3 regions of the Desulfovibrio sp. 86 genome follow, and region 3 is predicted to be linked to each of the others. Evidence: predicted binding sites of a transcription regulator. Region 3 holds the regulator's gene; each other region holds the start of a gene.

What was found. Region 3 encodes sigma-54, which starts transcription at its own class of promoters, with help from an activator protein. Its sites were predicted from a motif close to CTGGCACGGNNNNTGCTT; they were not measured.
Region 1: a site for sigma-54 is predicted at 2,193-2,210, ahead of flgB (flagellar basal body rod protein FlgB). Genes of this name have one in related genera too.
Region 2: a site for sigma-54 is predicted at 2,323-2,340, ahead of ispD (2-C-methyl-D-erythritol 4-phosphate cytidylyltransferase). Genes of this name have one in related genera too.

The regions. Positions count from the first base shown of each region.
Region 1 covers NZ_LR738849.1:2,968,158-2,973,614, reverse strand. The annotation lists gene fliE (flagellar hook-basal body complex protein FliE) at 493-939, opposite strand; gene flgC (flagellar basal body rod protein FlgC) at 998-1,435, opposite strand; gene flgB (flagellar basal body rod protein FlgB) at 1,740-2,153, opposite strand; gene DESU86_RS12200 (3'-5' exonuclease) at 2,413-2,943, opposite strand; gene DESU86_RS12195 (hypothetical protein) at 2,945-3,373, opposite strand; gene DESU86_RS12190 (thermonuclease family protein) at 3,390-3,875, opposite strand; gene feoB (ferrous iron transport protein B) at 4,347-5,457, opposite strand, start outside.
Region 2 covers NZ_LR738849.1:3,277,284-3,282,740, reverse strand. The annotation lists gene DESU86_RS13490 (Nif3-like dinuclear metal center hexameric protein) at 400-1,191, shown strand; gene DESU86_RS13485 (zinc ribbon domain-containing protein) at 1,213-1,989, shown strand; RNA gene rnpB (RNase P RNA component class A) at 2,087-2,446, shown strand; gene ispD (2-C-methyl-D-erythritol 4-phosphate cytidylyltransferase) at 2,503-3,726, shown strand; gene DESU86_RS13470 (long-chain-fatty-acid--CoA ligase) at 3,743-5,457, shown strand, end outside.
Region 3 covers NZ_LR738849.1:178,424-183,880, reverse strand. The annotation lists gene DESU86_RS00730 (PTS sugar transporter subunit IIB) at 1-107, opposite strand, end outside; gene DESU86_RS00725 (PTS sugar transporter subunit IIA) at 111-554, opposite strand; gene rapZ (RNase adapter RapZ) at 589-1,518, opposite strand; gene hpf (ribosome hibernation-promoting factor, HPF/YfiA family) at 1,576-2,115, opposite strand; gene rpoN (RNA polymerase factor sigma-54) at 2,257-3,681, opposite strand; gene DESU86_RS00705 (CTP synthase) at 3,929-5,457, opposite strand, start outside.

The DNA.
Region 1 (5,457 bases), 2.8 Mb from region 3:
GCCGCCTGGCGCTCAAATTTGTGAAGCCATAAAAAAACCTTTCCCCAGCGGCAGGGCCACATGAGGAAAGGTCGTTCAGGAGCGCGAGTTGTGCAGGTGAGAGAATTCTGCTGGTCAGAGAGTTGCGCAGGCCAGATATGAACTGTCAGGCAGTCAGACCGTAAAAGGGAATCCCCCGGCGTACTTTATCTAGAGAAGCACTGAGTAAAGAGCCTCCTGGAAACGCGCGGGTATTTCGTTTGGCAAGGCGCGATCTTTTTTTGAAGCAGGAGTGGACTCTTCCGACCTCGACTGGTTCAAAAAAAGTGAAGCAACACCGCCAAGCGGAATGAATCAGCGTTTCCCCAGACAGTGTCGTCACGAGATGAATTTTCAGTCATATCAAGGAGAACGAGCCTTTTATGCAGGGAGTGTACTCTGTTGGTACTCGACCGGAATAAAAGGCGAAGTTCGACGCAGAGATGCCTGAAAAGGCGCTCGTGGCTACACTGTCTAGAACTGCATCTTTGAAATTTCTTTATACGCTTCCAGAACCTTGCCGCGCACAGCGGTGGTCAGCTTCATGGCAAGACTGGACTTCTGCATGGTGATCATGAGTTCCTGCACGTTTTGCGTACGGCCGGAAGCGAAGTCGTCGATGGCTTTATCCTTCACGTTCTGCAACTGACTGACCTTGTTGAGCGAGTCTTTGAGCGTTCCCGTAAAGCTGTTTTCGGGCATCACCGGCGTTGAAGCCTTGCCGGGGAACTGCATCTTGTCCACCTGTGCGCCAAAGTTTTCACCGGTATCCACCTGGCTGCGGGCAAGGCTCTGATCCAGAGTGCGGGAAAAAAGCGTCTGCCCGCCGACCGCCGACCCTTGCTGCAAGCTGCTTGAAACCTTGCTGAAATGCTGTATGGCTTCGCTATAGGCGCGCATGCCCGTTGCCTGAATGCTCATGATGTTCTCCTGACGCTACTCGCTGGTTCCGTATGCCCGTAAAAACGGATGCCCGGTGTTATTTCCCGATTTCAAGAGCCTTGACGTACATGCCCTTGACGGCGTCCACTGTGGTGACGTTGGCTTCATAATTGCGCTGGGCCGTCATGAGGTTGGCCATTTCCTCCACCACGTTGATGTCGGGGTACATCACGTACCCCTCGGCATTGGCGTCGGGGTTGCCCGGCTCATACACGCGCTTGAAGGGGCGGTTGTCCATCGTCACGGCCATGACGCGCACCCCCTTGACCGAGCGGTCGAGGGCCGACTGCATGTGGACGGAAAAGGGATCGTCCACATCAGCCGTCTGCTGCACAACGGTACGCCTGCGGTAAGGACCGCCCAGGGGCGTGCGCGTGGTCTTGGCATTGGCCAGGTTCATTGAAATGGTATTGATGCGCGTACGGTCGGCCGCAAGGCCCGATGCGCTTATGTCAAATGCTGTCATGAAATCCATGACGTCCTCCTGATGCTCAAAAATCCCTGAAGACCGCCCAACCCTGCCCTGCGTTTGCTGCACGACGAACCGAGGAAGCTCTGCCCGTCAACCGGACGGCGCTTCTTAGAGCATTTTCGCATTGAGAATATCTATTCTCAATGCTTACTAGACGCTCGCTCCGGCGTTTAACCGCGCAGATAAACTGCGCTTACGCCTCCGCTGCGGGCGTCTGCTCCCGCATCCGCTAGAGCAATTTCAAGCGGCAGCCGTTAGGCGACGAAGAAGCCTTACGGATGGCGACAGCATCGCTAGAGAAATCGCTCTAGGCCTGCTTGCCGTCCTGTATGACGTTATTCACGCCTTCAAACGTTTTTGTCAGAACTTGGGCCAGGGCCGTAAACTGTAACTGGTTCTTGGCGTGCTTGGCCATTTCCTTATCAAGGTTCACGCGGTCTTCACCGTGAATAAGTCTGGGCTTGAAAGCCTCCGACCACTCGGGCCTGAAGGATGCAGGATCAAAGGTCGAGGGAATGTGCTCCTCGCTGGTACGGCTCATCTGCCCTTCCATATTCTGCCCGAGAGCGGTCTGAAGCTCTTTTTCAAAGCTCAGTTCACGCGGCTTGTAGTTGGGGGTGTCAATGTTGGACAAGTTGCCGGCAATGACATTCTGCCTTTGAAGCTGCATGTTCATGACCGTGCCGACCAGGCCGACCTGACTGCTGAACAAACTTTTCATGATGCCTCCCGCAGTCCTTATGGATTGCTGACAAGGCGCAAGCAAAACCTGTTCCATTTTTATTTATATTAATAAAAACAGAGTATTATTTGAAAAATTACAAAAAAATAAAAACCTCTGGCCCGGACATCGCCATTTTGTTGACGAGGACGGGCCAGAGGTTTTCAGGTCCCGGCATACCCTGGCGGGCACTTCGGGGCAGCGGAACTTGGGTCAATGCGTTGCGAGGTTCTGCGGCGGCATTGTCTACAGGCGCATCTTACAGGCGCATCTGGCCGTCGGTGACGCCCATAGCCCGCAAACGCAGATAGACCTCTGCGCAGGCCGCAGCGTCAGATTCGGCGTTGTGGTGGTCAAGGGCAATGCCGAAATGCTCGCAGACATGGTTGAGCTTCTTGGAAGGCAGGGGCAGGCTGCGCCGCGCGCCCTTGAGCGTACACAAAAAATGGTATCTGGGAGTTTCGGCCCCGGCCTCGCGGCAGCAGGCCTGCAACACGCGCCTGTCAAAAGAGGCGTTGTGCGCCAGCAACGCGTCGGCCCCGTCCATGAAGGCTTTCATTTGAGGCCAGACTTCGGCGAAGGTGGGCGCGTCTTTGAGCATGGGCCAGGTGAGCCCGTGGATTTCCGTAAACATGACCCGGGAAGACGGCGGGCGTATGAGGCTGTAAAGCCGGTCCACAACGCTCCCGTCCTCAATACGGGCAAGGCCCACAGCACAGGCGCTGTGGGCCGCGTACCCGGAGGTTTCAAAATCTATGGCCACGCAGGGCGCGGCATGTACAGCGAGCATGTTACTCCACGTTTTTATCGGCGTTGCGTGCTGCTTCGGCCAGACGGGCCATAATGTAGTCACGCATGTGGGCGTCGTCTTTTTCAAGGTTGAAGCAGCGGGCATCCTCGTCCATCAGGCCATCGGGCACAAAGTCGCCCTTGTCTTCAGCGTCCGTGACCATGTTGTTGTAAAAGCAGACAGACAGCCAGCGATTATCCGGCTCATCGTCCACCACGTCAAGCAGCACAAAGAGTTCACGTTTGGTCTGGGCGGCGTGCCGGGCGCGCAACGAGTAGCTCACGCCGGGTCTGGCCTTGAAGGTAAAACTCATGCCGCTGTGCGCGGCCAGAAAGTCCATATAGGCTGTAAAAGCCGCCTTGGCATTCTGGGGGTCGATTTTCCAGCCATCAAGAAATTCCCGCAATTCCTGCGAACCCGTGACATTCATATCTGCTCCGGTTGTTTTATCTGCCCCACTGCCAGGGCGGAGTGCCTATTTTCAGGCCCCACACGCCCCGCTTCTCTACAACAGCCTGGTGTTCCTGTATCATCCAGCGGCGGCAAAAGATAGCCCTGCAATTTTGTCTGTCAATCCAGGCCAGCCCTTCCATCACCAGCTGATAGTTAACAGATGCGCCCCCAACCTGAATAAGCGCGCTTATGGTGCCCGACTCGCTCTCGCCCACGGGTTCCACCGTTACCCTTGTGCCTCGCGGCATGATCTCGGCAAGGCGTTGACGAGCTTCCGCCCCGAAGGGCTGGTTCAGGGTCGGGGCCTCTATGCCATAAAACCGCAGCACCACCTCGGCGTCATCGCTTTTGCCGGTCTTGCTGACGGAAATGGTGTTGCCATCCTCCACACGGACAACCCTGGCGTCCCAGGCAAGGGCCGGAAGGCTTGCCAAGGCAAGGCAGATGGTCAGACAGAGACAAAAAATCCGGATCAGCATACAACCCCCGGTGCGCGTCTTGAATACGTGCACGTTATGCCCATCGCCGCATGGACAGACAAGCCGCCAAAGCCGCAAACGCAGCCTGGTCGTTTGGGCATTTTACCTTTGAAAAAGGTCACATGCTCTACTACTGCACGAAAGTGCAGCACACCGTAACATGGCTTTGATTCTAACGAAAATAGAATTTTTTAAAGATAAAACCGCTTCAGCCCTTGAGGATGTCTACCCCAAGGGTACTCTGCCCAAAATTCCAAAACCGAAAGCCTGTTATACAGGTACCGATAACCCAAAAACAATGCCCGTGCCGCAAGCCTTTTGTCAAGGCGCGGCACGGGCATATATGGAAAGACTGACACTCTGTTACGAGGGCATTTGCCTTCGGGCGGAGCGGGTTACGCCCCGGGGCCCATGCCGTGCAAAAGGCTCAAACGGCCCTGGCGCGGCAGGCAGGCAACATATTATCCCCTATTATCCCCCCCAGACGGAACGGCCCACCTGGTAGGCCACCAGGGCGACCACATAGGCTACAGCCGTATTGAAGACCATGCTGAAAATCAGCCAACCCCAGCTGCCCGCTTCCTGCTTGATGACCACGAGCGCCACAAAGCAGGGAGAATACATAAGCACGAACAGCATGAGGGAAAGCGCCGTGGCCTTTGACCAGTTGCTGTCGCTCTTCAGGCGTTCGGCCAGGGGAGCGGCGTCTTCGGGATCCTGCGCGCCAATGGCGTAGGCCGTGCCAAGGGTGGACACAATGGCTTCCTTGGCGGCAACGCCTGCCAGCAGGGCAATGTCGGTACGCCAGTCAAAGCCCACGGGCATGGTGGCAGGCTCGATAGCCTTGCCCAGGCGTCCGGCAATGGAGTAAGCCAGCTCTTCTTCACCTTGTTCGTCGCGCACGCCGGTCAGCTCTTCCTCAAGGGCGGTACGCTCTTCAGCGCCTTCGGGGAAGGCGGCGATCTGGGCTTCAAGCTGCTCGATCTTCTGCTCAAAGGGCGCGGCCATATCTTCGGGCATTTTGGGGAAGGTCATGCCCGCCCAGATGATGATGGAAATGGCCACCAGTATGGTACCGGCCTTTTTGAGGTACATCCAGGCGCGTTCCCAGCAGTGCAGCAACAGGCTGAACAGTGTGGGCATGCGGTACGGCGGCAGTTCCATAACAAAGGGCGTCGCTTCGCCCTTGACGATGGAAGAACGCAGCAGGCGCGCCACCAGCAGGGCCATGACCCAGCCCACAAGCATGATGAGGAACATGACTGTGGGCGCATCATCAGCGAAGAAGGCGCCAGCCAGCATCAGAAAGACCGGCAGTTTGGCGCCGCAGGCCATGTAGGGCAGGGTCAGCAGGGTCGCCAGTTTTTCCTTGGGACTGCGCAGTGTACGGGTGGCCATGGCTCCGGGGATGGCGCAACCACCAGCAATGCCGCCGGAAATGATGTAGGGCATGACCGAAGCGCCGTGCAGGCCGAAGAAGCGGAAAATGCGGTCCATCATGTAGGCCACGCGGGCCATGTAGCCGCTGTCTTCCATAAAGGAAATGAGGACAAACATGATGAGGATCAGCGGCACAAAGCTG
Region 2 (5,457 bases), 3.1 Mb from region 3:
GTACAATATGTCATGAGGCGAAAACCGCATTTTCCGTTGCCCACGCTGCATTTGCGTGAGCGGTAGAGCATGTTCATTTTCATAGACAACATGCTCTAAAACCTGATTCTCCGCAGCAGGCCAACGCGCTTTCCTGCCAGCCGCCGCCCACACGGAGCAACCGGACCAGTGCTCTTTTGGGCACAACCAGTCTTGACAGCCGCCTATTTTAGAACTATGAAATGGAGATTCAAAGCCTGACGGTGCGACCTCATCGATATTTGTGGATTACGGCATCGCACCAATTGGTAGGTATAAAACTATCTTGTCGGTATCGCTCAAATTTCTTTTAACGCCGGTGATTTTTGGCGCTTTCTCTGCACAGCAAGAAAGCGCCGTTTTTTATGGTGGAGCACATACATGCAAGTAGCTGAATTAATTAACACCATTGAAGAAGTTGCGCCTTTGAAGGCAGCAGCCCCGTGGGACATTTCCGGGCTTCAGGTGGCAAGCTTGCGGCATGAGGTCAACAGCATCGCGGTCTGCCTTGACCCGACGCCGCACTCCGTCAGGCAATGCCTTGATCTTGGAGCGCAGTTCATCCTGAGCCATCACCCCTTGACGCTCAAGCCCTCGCTGCCGGCAAAACTTGACGCATACCATGACGTGTTGCGCCTGCTTTTGCGCGCGGATGTTCCCCTGTACGCGGCCCACACCTCGCTGGACGTCAACCCCAGAGGGCCTGCGGGCTGGTTGGCCACAGACTTGCGGCTTGACAACCTGACTGTGCTTGAACCGGTAGCCCCTGCCGACGCGGACGGGCATATGCTGGGATACGGCCTTGCGGGCGACCTGCCGCAGCCCCAGACTGTCGAGCACATCATTCGCGCGCTTGAAAGCATTCTTGATCTTTCCACGGCGACCCTGAGCGGGCCGCCCCCAGGAAAAATAGACCGGCTGGCATACTGCACCGGTTCCGGTTCATCACTGCTGGCTGCGGCCCATGAGGCCGGGGCCCAGTTGTTCATTACTGGTGATGTAAAATACCACACTGCGCTGGACGCTGAAATCCCGCTTCTGGATGTGGGTCACCACAGCCTTGAAGAAGAAATGATGCGCCGTATGTGCCACGTGCTCCAACAACGTGCTCACGGTGTCGCAGTGCACTTTGTGCCTTCTGCATCCCCGTTTCGCACCGTTGCCCTGTCATGAATCCTCAGGAGGATCTAATAAATGAATAATGCCGTTTACTTTGAACAGATAAAGCAGCTTGTTGAGCTGCAGAAAGTTGATGACGCCATTCACACAGTACGGCAGGAAATGGAGCGTGCCCCCAGCGAACTGGATTCGCTTGAACAGCGTTTCAGCGCCAGCGAAACGCAACGCAACTATATAGTGGACAAGCTGACCCACCTTCAGGATCAGCAAAAGCGCCTGTCGCTTGAAATCGATGATGACAGCGCCCGCATCAAGAAAAGCAAGAACAAGCTTATGCAGGTGGAAAATACGCGCGAATACCATGCCATGATGCGTGAAATGGACAGCATGGAAAAAGTGAACCGCTCCCGTGAAGAAGAAAAAATGACTCTCATGGAAGAACTGCAGTTCCAGAAAGACGCGCTGGCCGAAATTGATCTCACCCATATGGGCATAAAGGCCGAACTTGAAGTTAAGCGTGACGGCCTTGAAGAAAAGCTGCAAAAAGGCAATGCCGCGCTTACCGAGCTCAATGCCAAACGCGCCGAGGTCAGCAAAGCCATTCCCCAGCCCGTCTTCATGCGCTACGAATTCATCCGTGAACGCCTGGAACATCCCGTCATTGTGGCTGTTAAAGAAGGCATCTGCTCTGGCTGTCACATTGCCGTTCCGCCGCAGTCTTTCATCGAACTGCAGCGCGGCCAGCAGATTTTGAGTTGCCCCAACTGCCAGCGCCTCATTTTCTGGTGCGAGCACTTCAGCGTGGCTGATGCGCCGCAATGCGCCCCCAAGCCGCAGACGCTGACTGACTAAAACTTTTGGCTCATGAGCCAAGACCGGATCGCTCCCATAAAGATGATGCGATCCGGTCTTGCGGCGTGCTTTGCCGCCCATGCAGCCACAGATTGCGGGAGTCGGACAGACCGTCGCCGCGGGTGAAAACCCGGGGAGGAAAGTCCGGGCTCCACAGGGCAGGACGCTGGGTAACACCCAGGAGGGGCGACCCTCGGACAGCGCCACAGAAAGCAAACCGCCCGACCTTGGTCGGGTAAGGGTGAAACGGTGGTGTAAGAGACCACCAGATGCCGCGGTGACGCGGCATGCTCGGCATACCCCGTTCGGAGCAAGACCAAATAGGGAAGGCGGCTGGCCCGGCCACAGCCTTCCGGGTAGGTTGCTTGAGGGTGCGGGCAACCGTACTCCTAGAGGAATGACGGTCACACACGGGCAACCGTTGTGACAGAACCCGGCTTACAGTCCGACTCCCGCATACTGTCAGCCAAAGGCTCAATCATGCCTGAAAGTTCCATCCCCCTCCCAGGGCAGATCAAGCCCTGGGCCATACTTCTGGCGGCCGGGCAGGGCAGCCGCCTTGCCGCCGCCGCTGACGGCCGCGCCAAGCAGTTTCTGCATTGGCGGGGCGCGCCCCTGTACTGGCACTCCGCTAGGGCCATGAGCCGCAGCGCGGTAGTGGCGGGCATTGTTTTTGTTTTTCCCCAAAACGGACATGCAGAACACGAAGAGCGCCTGCGCGAGCTTCATGCGGCCGAAGACCTGGGCATTCCCTGGCTCACGGCTGTCGGTGGCGAAATGCGTCAGGATTCCGTACGGAACGCCCTGTCCGTGTTGCCCGCAGACGTCCGTCATGTGCTTATCCACGACGCGGCGCGCCCTTTCCTGACACCCGCTCTGGTGCGTCGCGTGTGCGAAGCTTTGCAGCGCGGCGCGTGCGGGGTCATTCCGGCCCTGCCCGTGACGGACACCATCAAGACCGTTGCTGACGGCCTTGTCACAGGAACCTTGCCGCGTCAGGCCCTTATGGCTGTTCAGACGCCGCAGGGTTTTTCTTCCGACCTTTTGCGCCAGGCGCATGCCCATGCCAGGGAAACGGGACTGAGCGTCACTGATGACGCCTCCCTGCTGGAAGCCCTTGGGCACAGCGTTCATGTGGTTGAAGGCGAGGCTGCCAACGTGAAAATTACCAATCCCGATGATCTGGCCCTTTTGCAGGAGGCCCCTGCCCTGCCACGTCCCTGTACCGGCATGGGCTATGATGTGCATCGTTACGGCCCTGGTCGGCCCATGAGGCTGGGGGGAATTCTCATTCCCGCAGGCCCCGAGGTTGTGGCCCACTCTGACGGCGATGTCCTCCTCCATGCCCTTACCGATGCCGTGCTCGGCTGCGCGGGCCTGGGCGATATCGGCCAGCACTTTCCCGACAAAGACCCCCGGTTTGACAATATTTCTTCGGCGCTTCTGCTGGATCAGGCTCTGGACATGGCGCGGCAGGCAGGCGTGCGCCTGTGCCACGCTGATATGACAGTTGTTGCCCAGACGCCACGCCTTGCCCCCTACCGCGAAGAGATCAGAAAAAATATCGCTCGCCTGCTGGCTCTGCCGCCCGCCTGCGTCAATCTTAAAGCCAGCACCGAGGAGGGACTGGGCTTTACGGGCCGCGCCGAGGGCATCAAGGCATACGCCGCTGTTACCGCGTGGGCACAAGACTGCCCCGCTCTTGTGCCGCCTTCTCCATTGCAACGCGACATCTGATTCCATAAGGATCGCCATGAACACAGAACTGTACCGTCCCTGGTTTGCCCACTATGACGCCTTTGTCCCCCGCATTACCGAGCCGTGGGACAAGCCTCTGTACGCCATGTTGGACGAAGCTGCGGACAAGTATCCCAACCGCCCGGCGATCATTTTTCATAACACGCGCATTTCCTACAAAAAGCTGCACGAATCTGCCGAACTTTTCGCAGGGGCGCTCAAGCGCCTTGGCGTAAAGACCGGCCAGCGCGTCGCCCTCATGATGCCCAACATGCCGCAGACGGTCATCGCCTTTTGGGGCATTATCAAGGCCGGGGCAGTGGTGGTCATGACCAATCCATTGTATATGGAAAAAGAGATCATGGCCAATATGCAGGATTCCGGGGCGGAACATATTGTCATGCTCGACATGCTCTGGCCGCGCGTTTCCGCCCTGCGTGACCGCCTGCCCCTGCGCAATTTTATCATAACCGGCGCGGCTGACGCCCTGTCTTTTCCCCTGAACTGGCTGTATCGCCTTAAAAAGGGCCGCAGCAAAAAAGCCCCCATCCCCTACGACGGCAAAAACGTTTTTGAGTGGAAAAAAATCTTCAAGGGTGCGGAGCGCTATTCCGCCCCCATCGCCGACCCCATGCATGACCCGATCATGCTCCAGTACACGGGAGGCACCACGGGCCTGCCCAAGGGCGTTACCCTTACGCATTCCAACCTGGGCACCAACTGCCGACAGGTGCTGGACATCATCAACGTCAAGGCAGAAGACCACCACACCTTCATATCGCTTCTACCTTTTTTTCATGTGTATGGTCTTACGACCGGGCTTATCATCCCCATTGCCCTGGCTGCCACCACTCTGCCGCTGCCCCGGTACGTGCCGCAGGACGTGCTGCGCCTCATCGCCAAGCACAAACCCACCATTTTCCCCGGCGCACCTTCGGTGTACATTTCTCTTTTACAGCAGAAAAATCTGGCGCAGTTCAACCTGCACAGCATCAAGATATGCGTGTCCGGCTCGGCTCCGCTGCCAAGAGAAATCTTCCGCCAGTTTCAGGAAACCACCGGCGCGTCCATTCTTGAGGGCTACGGGCTTACGGAGGCATCGCCCATCACCCACTGCAACCCCTTGGGCAGACAGGGGCAGAAGCCCAACTCCATTGGCATGCCCCTGCCCGGCACCGACGCCCGCATCGTGGATATGGAAGGCGGTTCCCTGACCCTGCCCCCCGGCAAGATGGGCGAACTTATCGTCTCAGGCCCGCAGATCATGAGCGGTTACTGGCGGCGGCCTGATGAGTCGGCCAGCGCCCTGCGCAACGGATGGCTCTATACCGGCGACCTGGCCACCATGGATGAAGACGGCTATTTTTATATTGTGGACAGAAAGAAGGACATGGTCATTGTCAGCGGTTACAACGTGTACCCCCGCGAGGTGGATGAAGTGCTGCTGGAACACCCCAAGGTTCAGGAAGCGGTGAGCGTGGGCATACGCGACGATATTCGCGGTGAGGTGCTCAAGGCATATGTTGTGCCCCAGGAAGGGGAAGAGCTCACCAAGGCTGACATCATCGCCTGGTGCCGCCAGAAGCTTGCCGGATACAAGGTGCCGCGCCTTGTGGAGTTCCGCAAGGAACTGCCCAAGACCATTGTGGGCAAAGTACTCAGACGCGCCCTGCGCGAAGAGGAAGAAGCCAAGATGGCCAAACGCAAGCAGCGCAAGGCGCAAAACGGTAC
Region 3 (5,457 bases):
GCCGCCAGTTCATCATTGGCGACAATCAGATGCTTGGCGCCCGTATAGGGCAACCACGCTTCAATGACTTGGCCATGCACCAGGCGATTATCCACACGAAACCACATATGTTAGCCGTCGTTTTTGGCCCGTGCTTTATTGCGCAGCATATTTCCTGCGACAACGATGCCTTTGGAGCCAGCCTCACCGGCAAGCTGGGCCAGCTCTTCCAGGCTTTTTTCACGCGAGGAAAAAACCTTGAGCAGCATGGGCAGATTTGCGCCCGTCACCACTTCCACCTTGTGGGTGGCCAGCAGCGCGAGGGCGAGGTTTGTGGGCGTGCCGCCAAACATATCGGTAAGAATAATGACCCCCGCGCCCTTGTCCAGCCGTTGCGCGGCATCGGTAAGGCGGCGTACCGTTTCAGAAACTTCATGGGCAACGTCCACACTGATGGAGCTACAGTCGCTTTGCGGGCCAAGGATGAATTCGGCCGTGCGCAGCATGGCCGAACCATAGTCGGCATGCGAGACAATAATAATCCCTACCTGTGTCTTCTTGCTTTCTTCCGTCATGGCATTCCTCTCGGCTCAGAGCCTGCCAGCTTTTCTAGCCAAGTTCAAGATGTCGGTGTTCCAGGGTCGTGGGGTAGTCTGCCTGCTTCAGGGCCTGCGTGATTTCTTCGGCCATGGCCACGGAGCGGTGGCGGCCGCCGGTGCAGCCAACGGCAATGGTGACGCGGTAGCGGCCTTCAGCTTCCATAAGCGGCAGCATGAACAGCAGCAGGTCCATAAGTTTTGCCCGAAATTCGCGTGCATTGGGCTTGTCAAAAACATATTGCGCCACGGCCTTGTCTTTGCCGCTCAGAGGGCGCAGTTCTTCAACAAAGTATGGATTGCTGAGAAAGCGCAGGTCAAACACGAAGTCGGCCTCACGCGGGACGCCATATTTGAAGCCAAAGGAGATGATGTTGACCTTGATGGCCCGCAGCTTGCTTTTGCTGTCGCTCCAGCGCTTTTGAATGGCCCGGCGCAGATCATGAATGGAGAAGCGGGAAGTGTCTACAACAAGGTCAGCCATTTCCCGTAAAGGGCGCAGGCTGTTGCGCTCGGAAAGCAGCGCTGTTTCAAGCCCCATGCCCTCGCGTTCAAGAGGGTGGGGGCGGCGCGTGGTGGCATAGCGCCGCAGCAGTTCCTGCACGTTGCATTCCAGAAACAGGAGCATGGGGCGAATGTTCTGGGCGGTGAGATCTGACAGCGCTTCATTGATCTCATCCAGAAAGTTGCTCTGGCGCAGGTCCATGCCAAGGGCTATTCCCTTGAAATGGCTCATGGAAGGGCGAGACATCATGCTTACCATTTCGGGGGCCAGGCTTGCCGGCAACCCGTCCACCACAAAGTGCCCCATATCCTCAAATACTTTCAGGGCCGTACTTTTGCCCGCGCCGGAAAGGCCGGTGACAATGCACACGGCCACCGGCAGTTCGGCTGCGGGGTGCGCAGCCGGTGTTTTTTGTGGCTGCTTTGTGGTGGCAGTCATGATTCCCCCTGCTATATTTCCGGCCGCCTGATAGCAGACGGCCGGAAACAGGCGTAATTATAAGACGGGGTCAATCAGCGCGTAGCTGCTCGTGCGGGTGCGGTACACCACGTTGATGCGGCCGTTTTCGGCGTTGAAAAACACCAGAAACTCACTGCCAATGGAGTCAAGCTGCATAAGCGCCTCGTCAAGGTGCAGCGGCTTGGTGGCGAGGCGGTCAGTGCCTTCAACCGGTTGCGCCACTTCAGCGTCTGCGTCGAGGTTATAGGTAAAGACGTCAACATCGTCGGAGCGTGCCTTGCGGCGCTGCGTCTTGACCCGTGAAACCTGGCGCTTGATCTGCGCCTCGACCTTGTCTGTCACAAGGTCGATGGCGGCGTACATATCTGAAGTCTGTTCCGTTGCGTTTATATGCAATCCTTCGCCGACAACTGTCACTTCGCAGCGGTGGCGAAATTTGTCAACGGTAAGCACAACGCTTACCTCAAGACCGGAAGACTTGCCAAAAAAACGCCCCAGCTTTTCCATGCGGCGTCGGGCATACTTTTTAAGATGGTCGGAGGCTTCAAAGTTTTTGAAGGCAAAAGAGATGTTCATATAATCCTCCTTATGATGTCAGTTCCCGGCATGGAGAACTGTGGAACCCGCCTTTTGAGCGACGGTGGAAATTTGATGAACCATCTTTTTTATATGTATCGCCTCACGCGAAGCGCAGCGTCTGCCGCGCCGGGGGCAGGATTAGAAATGTTCCTTGCGTCTTGAAGATGACGGAATATCAAGAGCGGTGCGGTATTTGGCCACAGTGCGCCGTGCAATGTTGACCTTGAGGTGCTCTTTCAGCATCTCGCCGATGCGCTCATCGCTCAGGGGAGACCTGGCATCTTCGTCAGAAATGAATTTCTTGATGAGAGCCTTGACGCTCTCGGAGCCGACCTGGCTGCCGTCATCAAGCTCCAGGCCGCTGTTGAAGAAAAATTTCAGTTCAAAAATTCCGTGCGGCGTCGCCACATACTTGTTTGTCGTGATGCGGCTTACCGTGGATTCATGCATACTGATGTCGTCAGCAATGTCCTTGAGAATAAGCGGAGCCAGGCGCGTCACGCCATCCTCGAAAAAAGGCTGCTGGTGACGAACAATGCTCTCCATCACCTTGTACAGGGTGCGCTGGCGCTGATAGAGGCTCTTGATGAGCCAGCTGGCCGAACGCATTTTTTCTGTACAGTATTCCTTTTCCTTATCCGAGGATCCCTTCAAGTCCATCTGGCTCATGTTGGAAAGCTGCAACTGCGGCAAGCCGTCCTCATTGAGCAGAATGACGAACTCATCACCCATTTTGTACACAAAAACATCAGGGCTCACATAGGTCGGCTCGCCACCGCCAAAACTGGCCCCAGGCAGGGGATCAAGGCTCTGGATGATGTCCAGATATTCTTTCAGTTCCTCCATATCCAGCTTGAATTTGCGCAGCAGGGGCTTGTAGCGCTTGGCCTCAAGGTCCTCCAGGTGCGAGCGCACCAGTTCAAGCAATATGGGGTCGCGGTCATACTTCAGGCTTTTTATCTGTACGATCAGGCATTCACGGGCATCGCGGGCGGCTACGCCAACGGGATCAAACAGTTGTATCTTTTCAAGCACTGTCTGAACGTCTGCCGGTTCCGATTCCGTCATCTGCGCGATTTCTTCCAGGCTGGCATGCAGATAGCCCGCTGAAGAAAGGTTGCCGATGATGACTTCGCCTATGTCTTTTTGCGCTTCGGTGAGTGAGGAAAGACGCAATTGCCACATCAGGTGCCCTTCAAGGGTGGGCTTGGCCGAATAGCGCGCTTCGAGGGGAGAAATATCTTCGGCAACCTCGTACTCACGTGGCTGTACAAGGCGGGGAGTGCTGGCGAACTCTCCCAGATAATCCTCCCAGTCGGCATCCTTGGCCAGGTCTTGGTCGTACACCTCTTCGGCGGCTTTTTCCCGCCTGTCTTCCCCAGGATCTGTCGAAATGTCATCGCCCTGGGATTCTTCAAGAAAAGGATTGTCCAGCATTTCCTGCTGCACAGTCTCAAGAAGCTCCATGCGTGAGAGCTGGAGCAGCTTGATGGCCTGCTGCAATTGCGGGGTCATCACGAGCTGCTGAGTCAGTTTTAGTTGCTGTCGAAGTTCCAGTGCCATGAGCCTGTTCCGTCTTGAAAGGTCAGCAGAAAATATCTTATTTACAAGTAGTGTGCCATAGTGGCAAAAATTATGCAATAGCCAGAGGTTGCGCGACCAAAAACAACGGGACCCGTGTACTGACGCGAGCTTTGCACCATTATTTTCAAGGTGTTGGCTTCAGGAACGGCTTCTGGCCCTGAAACGGAAGAAGGGAGGTCGCCCTCCCTTCTTCCTGTCATCAAAAGATGATGTGATCGTGCAAGCCTTACACCTTGGCGTGCTTTTTGGCTGCCGTGATAAATTCACGGAAAAGCGGATGCGCGTCCATGGGCCTGGATTTGAATTCGGGGTGGAACTGGCAGCCCAAAAACCAGGGGTGGTCGGGCAGTTCCACGATCTCCACAAGGTTTCCGTCAGGCGAGGTGCCGCTGAAAACCATGCCCTTTTCCGCCAGAGCTTCCTTGAATTCATTATTGAATTCATAGCGGTGGCGGTGGCGTTCTTCAACCAGTTCTTTCTTGTACGCCTCAAACGCGCGGGAGTTGGGCAGAACCTTGCACGGGTATGCTCCAAGGCGCATGGTGCCGCCCTTGTCGCTGCCCGCATCGCGTTTTTCAACATTCTTGGTACGGAAGTCGTACCATTCGGTCATGAGGTAGATGACCTTGTGCTTGGAGCGGTGATCGAATTCTTCGGAGTTTGCGTCAGCCATTTCCGCCACATGGCGGGCAAATTCGATGACGGCGCACTGCATGCCAAGGCAGATGCCAAAGAAGGGCACCTTTTTTTCACGTGCGTACCGGATGGCCACAATCTTGCCTTCGACGCCACGGTAGCCAAAACCGCCGGGAACCAGAATGCCGTTGCAGCCTTTCAGATGTTCCGCCACATTGCTGGCGTCGATGTTTTCGGAATTCACGTAGCGCAGGTTCACCTGAACACGGTTGGCCACGCCGCCGTGGATCAGGGCTTCATGCAGGCTTTTGTACGCTTCTTTCAGGTCCACGTACTTGCCCACAATGGCGATGGTAACCGTGCCCTTGGGGTCGGCGCAGTCGCTGACGAGCTTTTTCCAGGCTTCAAGATGGGCGTTGCGCGCTGGTAGGCGCAGCATGATTGCCACTTTCTGGTCAAAGCCTTCCTCATAAAACTTCAGGGGCACTTCGTAAATATTGTTCACATCCACCGAGGAGAACACGGCGTCCTGATCGACGTTACAGAAGAGGGCGATCTTGCGGCGCAGTTCTTCGGAGATGCTCTGCTCACAGCGGCAAAGGATGATATCGGGTTGAATGCCGATAGAAAGAAGCTCTTTTACGCTGTGTTGGGTAGGCTTGGTCTTGTGCTCGCCAGCGGAGCGCAGATAGGGCACAAGGGTAAGATGGATGTTGAGGCAGTTGTCACGGCCAAGATCGGAACGCAGCTGACGTATGGCCTCAAGGAAGGGCAGTCCTTCAATGTCGCCGACGGTGCCGCCGATTTCAATGATGGCCACATCCGGGGCATCCTCCCCTTCAGCCAGGGACAGAACCACGTTTTTGATCTCGTCGGTAATGTGGGGAATAACCTGTACCGTGGCGCCCAGATAGTCGCCGCGACGTTCCTTGGCGATGACCTGATTGTAGATGGCCCCTGAGGTGGTATTGTTTTTCCGCGACATGGGCACGTTGAGGTAGCGTTCGTAATGCCCCAGATCCAGGTCGGTTTCAGCGCCGTCGTCAGTGACGAAAACCTCGCCGTGCTGGAAGGGGTTCATGGTGCCGGGGTCAACGTTAATATAGGGATCAAGCTTCT